Regions from separate parts of the Lysinibacillus sp. A4 genome, predicted to be linked through region 1. Evidence: a T-box and tRNA genes for the amino acid it is inferred to sense, from the RefSeq annotation. Region 1 holds a T-box; the other holds one or more tRNA genes.
The links. The T-box of region 1 lies ahead of cysS (cysteine--tRNA ligase). A T-box ahead of a tRNA ligase gene usually reads a tRNA of that ligase, here a tRNA-Cys.
Positions count from the first base shown of each region.

Region 2: it has a tRNA-Cys gene. The T-box ahead of cysS (cysteine--tRNA ligase) is inferred to sense a tRNA for this amino acid. The anticodon was not compared.

Region 1 is NZ_JANWTB010000008.1:157,694-167,316, reverse strand. Features, by position in the region: gene sigH (RNA polymerase sporulation sigma factor SigH) at 1-191, opposite strand, end outside; gene NY607_RS17205 (NYN domain-containing protein) at 260-772, opposite strand; gene rlmB (23S rRNA (guanosine(2251)-2'-O)-methyltransferase RlmB) at 775-1,527, opposite strand; gene NY607_RS17195 (Mini-ribonuclease 3) at 1,527-1,967, opposite strand; gene cysS (cysteine--tRNA ligase) at 1,952-3,352, opposite strand; T-box leader at 3,414-3,632, opposite strand; gene gltX (glutamate--tRNA ligase) at 3,683-5,143, opposite strand; gene ispF (2-C-methyl-D-erythritol 2,4-cyclodiphosphate synthase) at 5,234-5,710, opposite strand; gene epsC (serine O-acetyltransferase EpsC) at 5,852-6,793, opposite strand; gene ispD (2-C-methyl-D-erythritol 4-phosphate cytidylyltransferase) at 7,108-7,803, opposite strand; gene NY607_RS17165 (PIN/TRAM domain-containing protein) at 7,815-8,900, opposite strand; gene radA (DNA repair protein RadA) at 9,183-9,623, opposite strand, start outside.
Region 2 is NZ_JANWTB010000009.1:580-10,202, reverse strand. Features, by position in the region: gene NY607_RS17455 (ABC transporter permease) at 1-37, opposite strand, end outside; gene NY607_RS17450 (ABC transporter ATP-binding protein) at 30-830, opposite strand; gene NY607_RS17445 (ABC transporter ATP-binding protein) at 808-2,655, opposite strand; gene NY607_RS17440 (hypothetical protein) at 2,642-3,154, opposite strand; gene NY607_RS17435 (MauE/DoxX family redox-associated membrane protein) at 3,157-3,648, opposite strand; gene NY607_RS24345 (hypothetical protein) at 3,645-4,007, opposite strand; gene NY607_RS17430 (hypothetical protein) at 4,131-4,364, opposite strand; gene NY607_RS17425 (hypothetical protein) at 4,759-4,998, opposite strand; gene NY607_RS17420 (asparagine synthase-related protein) at 5,074-6,801, opposite strand; gene NY607_RS17415 (lasso peptide biosynthesis B2 protein) at 6,798-7,220, opposite strand; gene NY607_RS17410 (PqqD family protein) at 7,213-7,473, opposite strand; tRNA gene NY607_RS17405 (tRNA-Leu) at 8,366-8,446, opposite strand; tRNA gene NY607_RS17400 (tRNA-Cys) at 8,494-8,567, opposite strand; tRNA gene NY607_RS17395 (tRNA-Gly) at 8,576-8,650, opposite strand; tRNA gene NY607_RS17390 (tRNA-Gln) at 8,656-8,730, opposite strand; tRNA gene NY607_RS17385 (tRNA-His) at 8,735-8,810, opposite strand; tRNA gene NY607_RS17380 (tRNA-His) at 8,846-8,921, opposite strand; tRNA gene NY607_RS17375 (tRNA-Trp) at 8,934-9,007, opposite strand; tRNA gene NY607_RS17370 (tRNA-Tyr) at 9,021-9,104, opposite strand; tRNA gene NY607_RS17365 (tRNA-Thr) at 9,114-9,189, opposite strand; tRNA gene NY607_RS17360 (tRNA-Phe) at 9,202-9,274, opposite strand; tRNA gene NY607_RS17355 (tRNA-Asp) at 9,290-9,365, opposite strand; tRNA gene NY607_RS17350 (tRNA-Met) at 9,369-9,443, opposite strand; tRNA gene NY607_RS17345 (tRNA-Val) at 9,470-9,545, opposite strand; tRNA gene NY607_RS17340 (tRNA-Glu) at 9,561-9,623, opposite strand, start outside.

The DNA of each region.
Region 1 (9,623 bases):
TCTTGTACAATGTCTTCCTTATCTGCTCCGATTAAAAAATAGGATCTTGCCTTCGCTCTTACTAACAAACGGTATTTTGTAATTAAATAATCCAACGCATCTGTATTACCTTGATGCACCATTTCAATAAGCTCTTCATCATTGAATCGTTCAAAATCTTGTGTCACTTGTACAATGCTATTTTTAAACATGGTATCACCTCAGCCACAACAGATAATTAGAAACAGTATAACGGAATTGGAAAATATGCGTCAATCAATCATTTCAAGCCTCGTCGCCATTTTTCAAAGGCGAGCGCAACATCTGGCTTTAATTCTATACGAGAAGGCGGCTTACTTTCTTGCTTCCGCTTCACATCATGAGTAATTTTATGTTGAATAATACTTGTATCAATTTCTAGCTCTCTAGCCGATTTCCTTAAGGCACCATTCCCAAATATAACACTTTGCTCTGCCATATCTGAAGTTGCTACATGAATTTGTACATTTCTAGCCTTTAATTCATGTGTCATTTTTTCAATACGTTCATCTGCTGTTTCATTTTTTCGTGTATAAATGACTTCTACATCATTTTCTATATAAGATTGCTCTACTCCTGGTACAAGATGGGCGTCAAAAACAATAATTACGCGCCAACCCATTGCTGCTTTATATTCAGCCATGAGTTCTATCAACCTTCTTCGCGCATCCTCAAAATTCGTATCACGCAATGGCCGCAGCTCTTTCCAAGATCCAATCATATTATAGCCATCAACAAGCAAAATGTTTTTCATTGTTATTCAATCGCTTCTTGACGTTTACGATACACTTCGTACATTAATAAAGCCGCTGCTACTGATGCGTTCAGTGATGTGACATGCCCAACCATCGGTAAGTGATATAAAAAATCGCATTTTTCTTTTAATAAACGCCCCATCCCTTTGCCTTCACTACCGATAATGATAGCTAATGGTAATGTTGCATCCATTTTTCGATAATCTGCAGATCCCTTTGCATCCGTCCCTGCAATCCATATACCGCGTTCTTTTAATTCATCTATTGTTTGAGCAAGATTGTTTACACGTACAACTGGAACATGTTCAATCGCTCCTGTAGATGCCTTAGCCACTACCGCTGTTAAACTCACTGATCGGCGCTTAGGAATAATAATACCATGTGCTCCTATAGCATCAGCCGTTCTCATAATAGACCCTAGATTATGAGGATCCTCTAACTCATCTAAGATTAAGAAAAAAGGATCTTCCTGTTTATTAGCTGCGGCTGCAAATAAATCCTCTAGTTCAGCATACTTATAAGCGGCAACAGAAGCAACGATACCTTGATGATTAGCACTTGATAATTGGTCAACTTTCTTTTTTGGGACAAATTGAACTATGACACCACGTTCACGGGCTAAATCTAGCAGTTCATTGACGCCAGATTTTTTTACTCCTTCTGCAATCCATACTTTATTCATATCGCGGCCTGAACGAAGTGCTTCTAACACTGGGTTTTTACCGGCAATAATTTCACCATTCTGTTCTGCCATTATTTAGACACTCCTTTTGATTCCTCGATTATTTGAATAGCATATGCAATGATTTCGTAGACGCGTTCTAGTTCATTCAATAAATATAAACTACCAAGCACCGCCTCAAAGCCTGAGCTATTACGATAGGTTTGGACATCCGTATTTTTTGGTACAGAGCCGGATTTGGCATTGCGTCCACGGCGGAACACAGCCAATTCCTCCTCTGTTAAATAATTTTCATCCATCATGCGATGAACGATCATCGATTGCGCTTTTGCTGAGACGTAGCGAGTTGCCTCTCGATGTAGTGTGTTTGGTTTAACACGACCAGAGCGTAGCAAATATTCTCGGACCTTTTGTTCCAATACGGCATCACCCATATAGGCTAACGCCAGCGCTTTTAATTGTTTAACATCTTCATTGCGAAGTTTATCCAACTTAATTACCCTCGTTTCCATCTAGTTCCTTGTCGTGTATCTTCTAAAATGATACCTTGGGCTTGCAAATGGTCACGGATCTCATCAGAGCGAGCAAAATCACGATTTTTACGTGCCTCGACGCGCTCTTGTAGTAATGCTTCAATTTCTTCGTCTAATAGTTCTTCTTCTTTTGCAAATTCAATACCTAAGACGTCACCTAGTACTTCAAAGGTTTCAATAAAGGTTTCTAATACCTTCTTGCAAGTATTGGCTTCATTTAAGTAAATATTAGCAATACGAGCTACTTCAAATAATACAGAAATAGCGTTGGCTGTATTAAAATCATCATCCATTGCCTCTTCAAAATGCGCTTTCTGTTCCGCAATTTTGTTCAGCCATTCTTCTGAATGATCACCTAAGCTTACAGTAGTCGTAAGGCGATGCTTCACATTGTTGTATGCTGTACGAATGCGCTCTAAACCTGACGCAGCAGCTTCTACTAGGTCCTTCGCAAAGTTAATTGGATGACGATAATGGACAGATAGCATGAAGAAACGCAATATCTGCGGGTCAATTTGTTTACGGATATCATTCACAAGAATAAAATTCCCAAGAGATTTGGACATCTTTTCATTATCAATATTAATATACCCGTTATGCATCCAATAACGCGCAAATGTTTTATCATTGTGTGCCTCTGATTGAGCAATTTCATTTTCGTGGTGAGGGAAAGTTAAATCCTGCCCACCAGCATGAATATCAATAGTATCTCCTAAATGTTCACGAGCCATTACAGAACACTCAATATGCCACCCTGGACGGCCATCTCCCCATGGGCTTTCCCAGAATATCTCACCTGGCTTAGCAGCTTTCCATAGAGCAAAATCTAGCGCATCATCTTTTTTCTCGCCCGCTTCAATACGAGCACCGATTTTTAAATCGTCAACTGATTGGTGTGATAATTTACCGTAGCCATCAAATTTACGAGTACGGTAATACACATCTCCAGCAGACTCATAAGCGTAGCCCTTTTCAATTAGCACTTGAATAAATTGAATGATATCGTCCATATGCTCTGTCACACGTGGATGAACATCTGCCTTTTTGCATCCCAGTGCTGTAACATCTTCAAAATAGGCTGCAATAAAACGCTCTGTTAATTCATGTACTTCTTCACCAAGCTCATTTGCTGCTTTAATAATTTTATCGTCTACATCCGTAAAATTGGAAACAAACTTTACATCATAGCCTTTATACTGAAAATAACGACGTACTGTATCATAAACAATTACAGGACGTGAATTCCCAATATGGATATAGTTATAAACCGTAGGACCGCAGACATACATTTTTACCTTGCCCTCTTCTAGCGGTACAAAGGTTTCCTTTTGTCGTGTTAATGAGTTAAAAATTTGAATACCCATTGTATTTCACTCTCCTTTTCTGTTGAATAAAAAAAGCGCCTCTATCACTCCTAAAAGGAATGACAGAGACGCTCGATTTGCGTGGTTCCACTCTGATTGAAGACAAAAAGCCTTCCACTTTGGACATCCATTAACGGGGATGACTCGATAAAGCCTACTCTCGTTCAGCTTTATGCTCAAAGGTGCATTTCAGTTTTGCCTAGGCTCAGACCACTTTCAGCCGATGATGGTCCTCTCTTAAGAGCATGCGCCACTTACTTCTCCTTATCAACGCTTTTTCAATGTAAATACATTTTACAACGAAAGAATGAATTGTCAATAAATTTATCTTTATTGTGCAAATTTTTCTACACGGTCAATTGCTTTCTCTTTACCAATTAAACAAATGGCGTTCGGCAACTCTGGTCCATGTGTTTCACCTGTTGTCACAACACGGATTGGCATGAACAGATTTTTACCTTTATGACCAGTTGTCTTTTGTACAGCTTTAATCGCAGCTTTTACCGCATCTGGTGTAAACTCTTCTAGCTCTTCCAATTGTGCTTTAAATGCCGCCATTACTTCAGGTACTTGCTCTCCTGCTAAAACCTCTTTTGCTTCTTCATCATATTCAATATGGTCGTTAAAGAATAGGCTAGATAATTCGACAATTTCTGCACCAAAGCTCATTTGGTCATGATAAAGTGCGATTAAATCCGTCGCCCAAGCATGTTGCTCTGCAGTAAGTTCTTCAGGTAATAAGCCTGCTTTTTGTAGATGTGGTAAAGATAAAGCTACAACTTCTTCCAAAGACAACTTTTTAATATATTGATTATTCATCCATGTTAGCTTTTGTTTATCGAACATAGATGGTGATTTTGAAAGACGTTTTTCATCAAAAATTTTGATAAATTCTTCTTTTGAGAAAATCTCTTCTTCTCCCTCTGGAGACCAACCAAGTAGCGCAAAGAAGTTAAACATCGCTTCAGGAAGATAACCTAAATCTTTATATTGCGTAACAAATTGAATAATCGATTCATCACGCTTAGATAGTTTTTTACGGTTTTCGTTAATAATTAATGTCATATGTCCAAAGCGTGGATATTCCCAACCAAATGCATCAAAAATCATCATTTGTTTTGGTGTATTCGATAAATGCTCCTCACCGCGGAAAACGTGAGAGATTTCCATAAAGTGATCATCTAAAACAACTGCATAGTTATATGTTGGAATACCATTAGCTTTTACAAGTACCCAATCACCAATATCTTTAGACTCAAAGGTAACTTGTCCACGAACTAAATCTTCAAATTCGTATGTTACATTTTCAGGTACACGCATACGGATTGTGTATGGCTCACCTGCCGCTTCTTTAGCAGCGATTTCATCTGCTGATAAGTGGCGACATGTACCATCATAAGTAGGAGCAGCTACACCTCTTGCTTTTTGTTCTTCACGAGATGCTTCAAGCTTTTCAGAAGAACAGAAACACTTGTAGGCTACACCTTGCTCTAATAGTTTTTCAGCGTGCTCTTTATAAATATCAAGACGTTCCATTTGACGATAAGGCGCATAAGGTCCACCAATATCAATGGACTCATCATATTCAATACCTAACCATTTTAGGTTATCTAGTTGAGATGCTTCTCCGCCCTCTACATTACGTTCAATATCCGTATCTTCAATACGTACAATGAATTTACCGTTATGATGTTTTGCATATAAATAATTGAATAATGCTGTACGCGCTCCACCGATATGTAAATAACCTGTTGGAGATGGCGCGTAACGAACGCGAACTTCTTTCGTCATAATTAAAAGCCTCCTAAATTTTCGATCAAAAATTGACTTTGTTCATTTTACCACTCTGTTACAGGAAATAAAAGCGGGGTTCATCCACATTTATTTCTTGATCAATAGAATTGTTGCCATTGCCGCAATACCTTCCTCGCGACCTGTAAAACCTAATCGTTCAGTTGTAGTTGCTTTAACATTTACCTGTGAAGGCTCTGCGTGTAATAATTCAGCGATACGTTGTTGCATCTGTCCAATATAGGGGGCCATTTTAGGACGCTGTGCCATAATGGTACAATCGACATTACCTAGAGAATAACCCTTATCCTCAACAATCTTCCAAATGTACTCTAATAATTTTGCTGAGTCCGCGTCCTTAAATGCAGGGTCTGTATCTGGAAAATGACGGCCAATATCCCCTTCTCCAATTGCTCCTAGAGCCGCATCTGTGACAGTGTGTAAGAGAACATCCGCATCTGAATGTCCTACTAGTCCTTTTTCATGCGGAATGGTAATGCCACCAATAATTAATGGACGACCTTCTTCAAATGCATGTACGTCAAAACCTTGTCCAATTCGAAACATATTCATCTTCCTTTAATTAATATTTATCATTATCATATCAAAATTTGCCCTAGGTTGTTTGAAAAGCACTTTAATAATTATCCTCCTATAGCAGTAATGGGCAGTTTAGAAAGCTACACTCTCTAGACTGCCCCACATTCTTTAAATATGATACTCTATATTTTTCATTTGACTGTTGCTAATATTCGGAGATGGCTGTGAATTATAAACACGTGAATAAGGGGGAACAGAGTGTGTTAGCCAAATATTACTTCCTAAAACGGAATCGTGCCCAATCGTCGTCTCGCCCCCTAAGATAGTAGCACCAGCATAAATGACAACATTGTCGGCAATATTCGGATGACGCTTAATGCCCTTAATTGGATTACCATTTTCATCTAATGGGAAGCTTAGTGCACCTAATGTTACACCTTGATAAATTTTTACATTCTTACCGATAGTACAAGTTTCACCGATAACTACACCTGTTCCATGGTCAATAAAGAATGATTCTCCTATTGTAGCCCCTGGATGAATATCGATACCCGTTAATCGGTGCGCATATTCTGACATAATTCGAGGCACAATTTGTACACCCATTTCGTATAACTCATGTGCGATGCGGTGAATATAAACAGCCACAATAGATGGATAGCTTAGCAAAATTTCCTCTGTGGAAAGAGCTGCTGGGTCACCATTATATGCCGCTTGAATATCTGTTTGTAGCACTTGGCGAATGGCAGGAAATCGATTAATCAAATTCATAACAATTTTGTCTGCTTGTTCACGGCAATACTTCTCGCAATTGGCAGGATCACTATCCTCCATATTATAAAATAATACTTTTTCGATAATATCCCGCAAATCTAATGCTGTTTCACGCAGCTTATTACTGCAAACTACGTTCACCCTTGTTTCATCAATAGGTCTTGTCATATAAATGCCAGGAAACAGCACCTCATGGAAATTATCTATTATTTTTATAACCCGATCTCGTCCATCAAAGCCTATTGAGTTGTCAACGTCGATGTACTGTTTATTTATACTAGTTAATGAACCTGTAATTTCTGGAACCTTTTGATTTAACCAATCATTTAATGACACAATAAACACCCCTCACATCTTTTCATCTATTCTATTACCTTATTAATCATATATCCACTATTTCATTTTACACGTAAAACGATCACACATGGATAAAATCCACTTTATTTGAGCATTCCAACTTTTTATTCTCTTCTACGCCTTCGTTTCTAATTCGACTAGCAGTTATGTCATTATTATCATACATATATGGATGAACAGATTACGAAGCAATAAGGCATTCTGACCATATAATTTTTCCCAAACAAAACAAATAAAAAAGACTATCCATCCTTAACAAACTACGAATGAATAGCCTCTATATATAATATTTCTTAATGATTGAATGATCCACGCTTACGCAAAATTGCCTCACCAAATACTAAGTCTTCTTGTGTTGTCATTTTTACATTTTCATAACTACTTTCTACGATGTGTACCTGATGTCCGAGACGCTCCATTAGCATTGCCTCATCTGTCCCAAGAAAACCTACTTTTTCAGCTACGTCCTCCGCTTCCATAATTAATTCAAAACGGAATGCTTGTGGAGTTTGCACCATCCAAAGGCTTTCTCGATCAACCGTTTCCTCTATAATGCCATTCATTGATACTTTTTTCATCGTATCTTTCGCACGAACCCCTGCAATTGCTGCACCATGATGATGCGCGTTCTGTACAAGCTTTGCAATGATATCATGCGTAATAAACGGGCGTGCTGCGTCATGGACAAGCACAATATCTACCTGTTGCATCTCTTTCATGCAAGAATGAACCGAATGCTGTCGCTCAGCACCCCCATCAGGTAAACCCTTCACTTTGGTAATCCTATAGTCCTCTAGCATTTTTTGAATAAATCCACGCTCTTCTGGTTTTACAGCGAGCCAAATACCTGTGCAAGCGGGATCTTGTTGAAACACTTCTAGCGTGTGTACCAGAATAGGTTTCTCTAAAAGCTTTAAAAATAATTTATTTTGCCCTGCACCCATACGCTTCCCACTTCCGGCAGCAGGTAGAACCACTTCATATTGCATTTCCCCACATCCTAATCGTCCTTCGGCTTAGCAAATATCATACGACCTGCTGATGTTTGCAGCACACTAGTAACTGTAACTGTAATTGCCTGTCCGATGTAACTACGACCACCTTCAACCACTATCATCGTACCATCATCTAAATAGGCAACTCCTTGGTTATGCTCTTTGCCATCCTTTATAACCACAACCTGCATATCTTCACCTGGTATAACTACAGGTTTCACTGCATTCGCTAAATCATTGATATTTAACACTTTTACATGATGGAGCTCACAGACTTTATTCAGGTTAAAATCATTGGTAACGATGCATGTATCATTGCCCATTTTTTTTGCAAGACGGACAAGCTTTAAATCTACCTCTTGTACATCTTCAAAATCCTCGTCTGTAATTTCAACTTTTGTCTTACGTTCATCTTGTAATTTTTTTAAAATATCTAAACCACGCCGACCTCTTGTGCGCTTTAAGGTATCAGAAGAATCAGCTATATGCTGAAGCTCTGTGAGCACAAATTGAGGTACAACTAATATACCCTCAATGAAGCCTGTTTCAGAAATATCAGCAATACGACCATCAATAATTACACTTGTATCTAGCAGTTTGTAGCTTCCACGAACCTCTTGAGCTTCAGCACCTTCAGCAGCTTTTTTCTTCGTATTGGTACTACGTAATGTAAAAAGCTGTATGAGCTCATCTCTTTTTCTAAAACCTAGACGGAACCCTAAATACCCTAATACAAATGACAGGATAATTGGAAATACTTCCGAAATAATAGGGAATGGTACACTATCAATGGCAAAGCCTAAAAAGTAAGCGACAATCAACCCAATTATTAAACCAAACGTACCAAATAATAAATCTCCGATAGGAACCTTAAACAGAACTTCTTCCATCCAGCTAATGAGCCTTACAAAGTAATCGGAAAATGCAAAAGATAGTGTAAACAGTAAAAGTGCGCCTAGAGCTACTGATACATAAGGATTATCTAGCCAAGGATTAGATGATAAATGAAGCAATTCGTATAATGGCGGTAAGAAAACAAGGCCCAATGCTCCTCCAATCAGTAAAAACGCAATTTGAACAAATTTTTTCACAAGCTGTCACCTCCTAATTGTTAGTTAAGATTATACATAGTTTACGGTAGAAAATCTTTCATGAGCTCAGTCAAAATCTCATTATTTTTGATGTTGTGAAACAAGGATAAGATAGTTAGACAAAATTTTACAAACTTCTATTTTGTTCGTACTAGATGAAATCCTTTATTCATTCATCAGCTATTATTTAGGACGTTTATTCTTTTATATGAGTTTCCGATATTAGCATTAAAAGTGAAGGAAAATGCATGTCAGAATAATATCCAACATGCACAACCTCCTTTATAACTCTCTAAAGCATGCATTTAGTGCATCTTTTATCGTTTCTACACCAACAATTTCAATTCCCTGCGGAAATTCCCAACCACCAATATTTGAAGAAGGAATGAAAGCTCTTTTAAATCCAAGCTTCGCCGCTTCAATGACTCGCTGTTCTATACGTGATACCCGACGGACCTCACCTGTCAGTCCGACCTCACCAATAAAGCAATCCGTTGCACGCACTGCCTGATCCTTAAAACTAGATACAATGCTTGTCAACACCGCTAAATCTATTGCTGGCTCATCCAGCTTGACACCACCAGCAACTTTAATATATGCATCCTGAGCTTGTAGCATGAGACCCATACGCTTTTCTAGTACAGCCATTAGCAATTGTACTCGATTTTGATCGACACCTGTGGCCATACGTTTAGGATAGTTAAAGCTTGTAGGCGTAACTAA
Region 2 (9,623 bases), on a different contig from region 1:
TACAAAGTTTCCAAGCAATATTCTTTAAATCATACATTGAGATAACTCCTCTGTATGTTTTTAAATTTGTCAAAAATCATCGATAAATTATCGCTATTTACTTGATTGATATAACTATCTACTAATTTCCCTTTATGAAAGAATAGTACACGATCAGCATAAGTCGATACATGTGGATCATGTGTTACCAATATAATTGTTTGATTTGTTAGATTTTTCAATTGAACAAGTGTTGTTAAAATATCATTAGTTGTATTCACATCTAAGGCCCCTGTTGGCTCATCTGCCAGTAATAATAGCGGATTGGCAATAATCGCTCGTGCTATAGCCACTCGTTGTTTTTGCCCACCAGATAATTCATGTGGTTTCTTCACAGCTAAATCACTAATTGACATTTTTGTTAAAACATCTTTCACCTTTTGCGCAATTTTTTTAGAGTCCTCATCTAGCAAAATTAAAGGCAGAGCCACATTATCTGATACCGTCAATTCATCTAATAAGTTAAAATTTTGAAATATAAAACCTATATTTCGTTTTCTAAATTCCGATGCTATCGGTTCTTGAAATTGCTCAATCATTGGTACACCTTGAAACATTAATTCCCCATGTGTAGGTTTGTCTAAAGCAGCTAAAATATTAAGTAATGTACTTTTCCCTGAACCACTCGTACCCATTATTGCTACGATTTCGTTTTGGTAAATTTCACAATTGATTGTATCTAGTGCTTGTACAATAAAATCCTTTGACTGAAATTCCTTTGACACATTTTTCATCACTACTAATGGGGTTTCTTTCATATTTTGTGTCTCATGTAGTTTCAACGGTTTCATGAAAATGCTCCTTTCGCTCATACCATTTGGATTGGGCTTGATGCATACGATAAAATAATCCTTTATTATTTATTAATTCATCAAAAGTACCAATTTCTTCAATTTTCCCCTTATCCATTACGATAATCTTATCTGATAATTTCGTGGGTCCGATTCTATGTGTAATCGTAATCGTTGTTTTATCATCTGTCATGCTATCAAATAATTCAAGTGTTTTTAATTCTGAATGAGGATCTAATGACGCTGTAGGTTCATCCAACAAAATCAAACTAACATCCTTCATTAGCGCTCGTCCTAAAGCTATTTTTTGCCATTCTCCCCCAGATAGATCAATTCCGCCATCCATTTCTTTAGATAAATAAGTATCTAAGTCAACATTATGGATTGATAATTTATGTCCCAATCCTACTTTTCTTATGACATCCCATATTTTCTGGTCATTCTCCATGTCATCTACATTGCCAAAACCAATATTTTCTCTTAAGGAATACATATATTTAGGGAATGTTTGAAAAACAACAGCAACTTGTTTATGTAAACTAGATTTATCAATGTCGGTCATATTTTCTCCATTTACTAAAATCGTTCCTTCTGTCAAATTGAATAATCCTACTAAACAATGGGCGAGTGTTGTTTTCCCTGAACCGTTTCCACCTACAATCGAAATTTTTTCTCCTCTTCGTATTGAAAAGTTCAATTTTGAAAAAGCTGAAATATCAGAATAAGAATAGTTGAAAGTGCCATTTTTAATATCAATCGTTTCAATAGAATTAATTTCTTCTCTCTTTTCGTCATCAAAATGTTCTATTTTCAACAACTTGATTAATGCATTATTATAAATAGCTGCTTCAAAAATAGAAGCTATATGTGCACCAATTTGAGCAAAAATGCCCTGTAAAGTAATTATAGCTGCAGTTAACGCCACATAACTCCCTATTGTTAAAGCGTTCTCTACTAGTTGATAAACGAAGAATACAGATACACCTGTATTGATAACTCCTACAAATAGTATCATCACTGCACTATTTTTCAGTTCCCACTTTGTCACTTCAAGTCTCTTGTTCATCGTATAAAAATAAAGTTTTTTCCATTTTTCCAGTAAATAATCACTCAATGTATACACTTTAATTTCCTTTAAATAGCTTTTGTCAAAAAAAAGGGATTCTGTATAAGAAAGCTCTCTTTCTTTAAATACAACGTTTTTTTCAACTTTATAATTTTTAAGTTTGCTAAAAAAAACAATGACAACCCCGGGAATTGTTGATAAAAGCACAGTTAAAGGTAATGTCCAATGAATAGCCATTAAAATCGCAAAAACTGAAAATAACGAAAATACACTTGTAATGATCTGCAAAAAAGAATATGTTGTACCTAACCCATTTCCTTCCAATGCTTTGGCTGCCAGATTCACTTGATTGTAAAAAAAGCTAGACTCAAAGTTTTCTAAAGAAACGCTAGTTACTTTTTTGTTTAACATCGCTTTAAATAAATAATTCACTCTTAAAGAAATTTTTCGAAATAGATAATCTTGAATTTTTCCAGATAGTTGTCCAAATAGACTAAGAAACGTTATTGCTACAAGGAGAACTAACACAAACCCCAATTCATTAGGAATTTTCTGCACCACCGTTAGTTGATCTATCAACCTTTTCTGTAGCAAAATTTCTAAAGGTAACATAATAGAAGTTATTATGCTTAAAATAGTTAAAAAAAGAAATATGCTCTTTTGTTCTCTCCAAATATTTTTCAAATAAAAATACTGTGAATAGAAAAAGTCTCTAACAGGTCGATCTTTCTCATGGAATTTTAATTCATTCAACTTCATAGTCATTCACATCCAAAAGATTTTCTAAACTTGCGATTCCTTTCTTCTCTACTACAAAATTATTAGTATTCAAAACTAGATACATTGGAAAGACATCTATTTTTAACTGATTAGAAAGAATTTCTTCTTCTATAAAATAAATATATTCATCCTCTAAATAGCTCAGGTTATCCCGATTTTCTATCGTATCCGTTGCTATAAAAATATACTTTTCTTTTTTAACAGGAATTAAAAAATTGAGTTTTTTTAATGTTGCTTTACAAGCAGAACACTGACTATCAATAAATACTAAAGTCTGCACATTAATCTCATTCATAATATCTTGAACTTTAACAGATTCAAATTGTTTATTCTTCAATGGAATCAACGGAAAAACGTTTTTTTCCATCGGTCCCCATTTTTCTACATTTAGCACTCGTCTAGTTCTTAATGAAATCAAAATGCTAAGCATTAATACACAAGAAATGATGACGAAAGCATAATAAATTTCCATGTCCATCGTTACACCACCTCTACGTTTCTTCTAATAATTATTAAAGTGATGAACCATAAAAGAACAGGTACGAGATAAAATATATTGCCAAAGTCAAGTATATTCATATTACCTTTATCAAAATAGAGTAGTGGCACTATACTGAAAAACATGCATAGACTTTGTATTAAGCCACCCAGTCCTGTCTTAGTTGGAATTAAATTGCCGAAACATTTACAGTCCTCTTCTATCTTATTAATAAGTGCATACGAATTAATAATTATAAAGAGTAAAATTAAAGATAAGGCACTAATATAAAGTATAGGGTGAGCATAAATAAACAAACTGACACCTATTACAATTTCAAATAATGGGAATAACAATGCCAAAAATGTAATTAAAATATCATTGATAGGAATATACTTTAAAAAAAACTGCTTTGTATTTGAATGTGAGATTAATTTAGAAATCCCAGAAAGTATCAATACTAAAGCAGAACCATAACAAAAAATATAAATCATAGTATCTCTCCTAAAAAAATTAAGAAAGTTAATGTGAATTTCACATAATTGTATCCTAAATTTTTTATATTTATATTGATAGGTATGTTTTCAAAACAACCACAGTTACGTGTCTTTCCTCCTTTAGAAGGTTTAAACAGTAAAAAAAGATTGAACAATTGCAACATTACAGCGGTCATACATATGTAAACATTCACAAATTGAATTAATAAGGAGATACCTACAAGCACATCTAAACTCACTAAAATGCTTACGAATATCGGAGATATTGTTATTTTTTCATTTATCGCCACGTAATAATGATAAATTTTAAAAACTTTATTGAATCCGTTTTTTAGAAAAATAATTGCTACAACCAGATAAACAATAATGATATTCAGTCAACTCCTTTTCTTTCAAGCCACTATTAAAATCCTTTAATATACAAGGATTTTAATAGTAAAATACACACAAAATTTTATATTGTTTCAAAGAGATTTACCTTATGAAGAAAAATTCATTATATCTTCCCAATAATATTTTTCACCCATATATAGTAATACTGGAATTTCTTCAATTTGCAATTGATTTAATTTCATCAAATGTTCGACTTTTATCTCGTTATCGTTTTCAAATAACACTTTTATCAAAATAACTTCTCTCTTTTTTGAAATTCTACGATAAAAAGCATTCAAAACATATAAGTTATCAAAAATGTTATTTTCATCCGAAATCAAATATGTTCTTCCCTTTTCCAGGAAATCTATTTGCTCAATCTGTATAAATCTCCGCTGAAAATCAATGCAGTTTCTTAATTTTGTCAAATTGTAAAAAAAGAAAACCAAAAATACAATCCCGAAAATTAGTGTCATACTTTATTTATCAGTTAGAAAAATATGAAAACGTTCATTTCACATTTTGTAGGAGTATTGTGCTATTACTATAGGGCAAATTTAGTTTTTGTATTTATTTTCTGCTATAGAACCATAACGATTCATCGTAGACTCTTCACCAAAACCTGTTCTTGACTATACATTCCTGTTACAACTTTTATGTAATAAAAAAGTAGAACATTAATTACAGTTAACATCGAAATAAATAAAATAGTTTTGGTATTAACCTATTTATAAGTTAGCAGTCATCTTTTTCTGCAGAACAACTAACCGTTTCAGTCTTACAAACGTAACATATATTTACAACTCCAGGACCATAACATGGTTCGGTTCTATATTTACGTCTTCTATAACTACCTTTTACAGCACCTGTTTCATCAAAAAATGGCAATTCTTTACCCCAGCCACATTGACCTTTAATGATTTCCGAACTATTTCCACTATCTAAAAGCATTGGTTTGCTATATGTCATTAACATAATTATTTCCTCCTGCAACCCTTAGAAATAGCACAATACACCTACACTAACAGCCTCCTTATTAATATTGATTCATTACACTTCTTGCATAATCCATACTTCAATGGAGAACAGTAATAAAAAAGCCTCATCTATCAACAAACCATTTCTCCACTTATATAAATTTTCTTCCCAAAACTCTTCGGAACAAAGACCTAACTTTGAGACAACTAAAGGTGACTTTACATTAGAATAAATTGAATTCCAATTTTTCCTTATACTCTTTAATGTATGAGCAATGTGTGATGTTTTATTTATACGCAGTCGAATACTGTCAGGTAACTTATTTTTCTGAGAGTCTCTTAAAATTTTTTTCGTGTAGAAGGGATCAAAGAGAATATGACTAGGGATTTTAATCATAAAAGAAATTAACTCCCTATCTAAAAAAGGATGTTTTATATCCGCACCATAAAAGCCACCTATCGCCCTATCCATATAATGATTGGCTTTTGCATTTAACATTTGATGCAATAAATTTCTAGCATGATTCCGTTTATTTTTAGTTGTTCTACTAAAAGGATGTGGTTGAATGATGTACTCACGTAATCCTTTAAAAGCAGACATATTTGTATACATACAATATTTAGTTAAATCGCCGAACATATCCTTTATTTTTCCTTCTCTAACGTAATCTCTTAATAAATACGGCGGATTCGTTAAAAGTTGGTCACCACCATAACCTGTTAGGATACTATATGTATTATTGTTCACACTTGACTCTATTAAGGGAGAAATAAATTCACATGTAGGAGCAGTAGCATACGGTTCGTCAAAACGTAATATATTATTCCGAAGATCTTCATACATCAATACTGAATCATAATTTAGAAAAGTACCTTTAGAATTATATTGTTCTAATAATTCCGTTATATATGCACTTTCATCGCATTCCTTTAATTCATCAAAAACAACGCTTACCGAATTAATTTCTCCGTATCTATGCCCCAATCGTTTTGACACATTAAAAATAGTAGTTGAGTCTAAGCCACCGCTTAATAACACCGTATTTCGCTCGCTTTTCCGTACTCTCCTCAAAACTGCTTTGTTCAAAATACTTTCGAATTCTTCAATTAACGCTTCCCGATTTATAGTTGTCTCCTTCATCATCCATTTATCAGAAAATAATTCATCATAATTCACATAGTTTATTAGGTTAATTTCCTTATTTTCATAAACAAACATATTCCCACTCGGTAAACGCAAGATCTCTTTATATGGCGTTAAATAGGAATCAACAATTCCTTTTGCATTTAGATATTCTTGAAAGTAAACACCGTTCAACTCAGGTGTATTTAGATAACTTTTCAATAGAAAGATATCGCTCGCAACTACTAATTTTGTATCGGTTTTTAAATAAAAGAGCCTTTTTACCCCCAAGGTATCTCTACAGGCCATTAATGTTAAATTCTTTTTATCAAATAGAACAAATGAAAACTCGCCATCTAAACGCTTCACAAAATCCAAACCAAATGTGTTATAAAGGGAAATTAAATTAGTGAGTAATTCTTGCTCAGTCCAATCAACATTTTCATATACACCATGATTCAAAATATTGTATATCACAATGTCTCCCACTATTAACACATCATTATTTTCAAAAAACACATATGGGGTCGTATTTTGAGCATATGCTGCTTTCAAAACAAAGTTCTGTGAGGATGTGTTGAAATAATTTACTTTTGATTTACTGTTGATCTTAAGATGTCCATTTTTATCCACTTCTCCCTCCGAATTATCCATAAATTCAAACACATACCAATTCACCTAAGTTCAACTCCCTTCATATACGAGTTTGAATCTATAATCACTTTCAACGAATCAAGATTTTCCATTTCTTCAAATAGATTGTGGCCCTGATATTGAATCCAGGCATGTGCCTCTAAGGGAAATTTTTTTATCCCTATTACCATGTTTACTGGTATACCATACTTAGATTGAAGTATCTTATAACCAATTAACGTTTTGTGTATACAATCTGCTTTCCTAGGATACCAACAGCAAACTTGGTCTAAAAGAATAAACCACTCCAAAATCTCTTCAGAATTCTCCTCAGTAAAAATCTCTTTAGAACCCTCTATAGTATATTTTTTTATATAGCGTCTAAAGACTTCATCAAAACCTTTTCTCCGTATTTGGAAATCTAAAAATATTAATTCTTTGTATAAATATAAAATATTATACAAATTTAATTAAACCTCCTTTTGACAACGAATTTAAAAATCCATCTAAATCCTTTTGAATAATTAAAATATCTTCATTTGTCCTTTTAGCTATTAATTTGGAAATATCAGAGACTATTGGTGTTTTATCAAACTCTTCCCAAATAAATGAACTAAATTTATCTAGTGCGTAAATTTGATTCGTATAAATATTAATAATTAGATATTCATCCTCTTCTTTATAGGAAAGAAGATACTTTGATTTTTTTACACGCATCCCTTTTACCACTTCCTCCTCTTTTACATTGTGAACAATCCTTTAATACTGTTCCTGTATTACTACTATACACAGTCATAAGCTCTAACAGTCTCTTTACTCTTATCATCTTCTTTCTTCCACATAACCGTATTTTTTCTACTTACTCCATTACGTTTATGATTATATAAATGTAGTGGAGTAAAATGACAACTCTTGTGCTATCGATTACATCCACATCAAGTCCATCACTCAACACATATATAAAAACTGCACCTTCTAGTTGATTGTTAACTTTCAATCAACTAGAAGATGCAACTCGTAGGGTTTTATTGGTCCATGAAAGATCTTAAAAATAGAAATCTAAAAATCAATGTATAAAAGAAAATATTCTCTCTCCACCAAAGTTCAAAAAATTATTGATGTTGAAACAGATGTCTTTGTCTTTTACCTAAAATCTATAGGATAAACCTATTCTTTTCAGGCGTCTAAAATGGCACAACCTTTATAGAAAAATATTGTAAAGATATTTATTACCCTCTAAAGCCCTGTAAAATTTGTAAAACAAATTTACCTGTTTTACATAAACATAACTGCTTAGTCTATCATAGCGAACGTTCTGACACACAATGTTTTATCACATAAAAAAACAAGAATGCTAATATAAACATTCTTGTTTTAATTATGTTTCTAATGATTCCTTTGGAGATTCAAACCCATGAGTAACTTCTATGTTAAAACTCATACTATTCTCTTCCAATGAATTTTCTATACTTTTTTTATTCTCGTTGACCTTTTCTTCAAAAAGAATCCTTCTCTTTCTAAACCTGTTGCAATTCCCCTAATATAAAAAGCTCATAAACCCTGTTATATCAAGATTTATGAGCTTTCTTAATTTTTATTAATTTGATGATACCGGTGGTCGGGGTCGAACCGACACTCCAAAGGAACACGATTTTGAGTCGTGCGCGTCTGCCAATTCCGCCACACCGGCATAATGGAGATAAAAAAAATCGGATAAACCGATTAACAGTTAAAATATGGAGGCGGCAACCGGATTTGAACCGGTGATAAGGGTGTTGCAGACCCGTGCCTTACCACTTGGCTATGCCGCCGTCATACATGGAGCGGAAGACGAGGTTCGAACTCGCGACCCCCACCTTGGCAAGGTGGTGTTCTACCACTGAACTACTTCCGCAAAAATGGCTGGGGTACTAGGATTCGAACCTAGGCATGACGGAATCAAAATCCGTTGCCTTACCGCTTGGCTATACCCCAACAATGGGGCGACTGATGGGAATCGAACCCACGAATGCCGGAACCACAATCCGGTGCGTTAACCACTTCGCCACAATCGCCATTGTATTATGATGTTTATTAATTTTATATGAGATGGGGCGACTGATGGGAATCGAACCCACGAATGCCGGAACCACAATCCGGTGCGTTAACCACTTCGCCACAATCGCCATAAAATTAATTGGCAGGGGCAGTAGGAATCGAACCCACACCAAAGGTTTTGGAGACCTCTATTCTACCGTTGAACTATGCCCCTAAAATAATAAAACTGGTGGAGGGGGACGGATTCGAACCGCCGAACCCTAAGGAGCGGATTTACAGTCCGCCGCGTTTAGCCACTTCGCTACCCCTCCGGGAATATCTGGTGCCGGCTATAGGAATCGAACCCACGACCTACTGATTACAAGTCAGTTGCTCTACCTGCTGAGCTAAACCGGCAAAAAAATAAGATGGGTCAGGACGGAATCGAACCGCCGACACTTAGAGCTTCAATCTAATGCTCTACCAACTGAGCTACTGACCCATATTTTAAAATAAATGGCGGTCCCGACCGGGATCGAACCGGCGATCTCCTGCGTGACAGGCAGGCATGTTAACCGCTACACCACGGGACCATTTGGTTGCGGGGGCTGGATTTGAACCAACGACCTTCGGGTTATGAGCCCGACGAGCTACCACTGCTCCACCCCGCGATAATACTATAATATTGTTAAAATAATGGTGGAGGATGACGGGCTCGAACCGCCGACCCTCTGCTTGTAAGGCAGATGCTCTCCCAGCTGAGCTAATCCTCCATCTGGGTATTGAATTGGTGACCCCTACGGGATTCGAACCCGTGTTACCGCCGTGAAAGGGCGGTGTCTTAACCACTT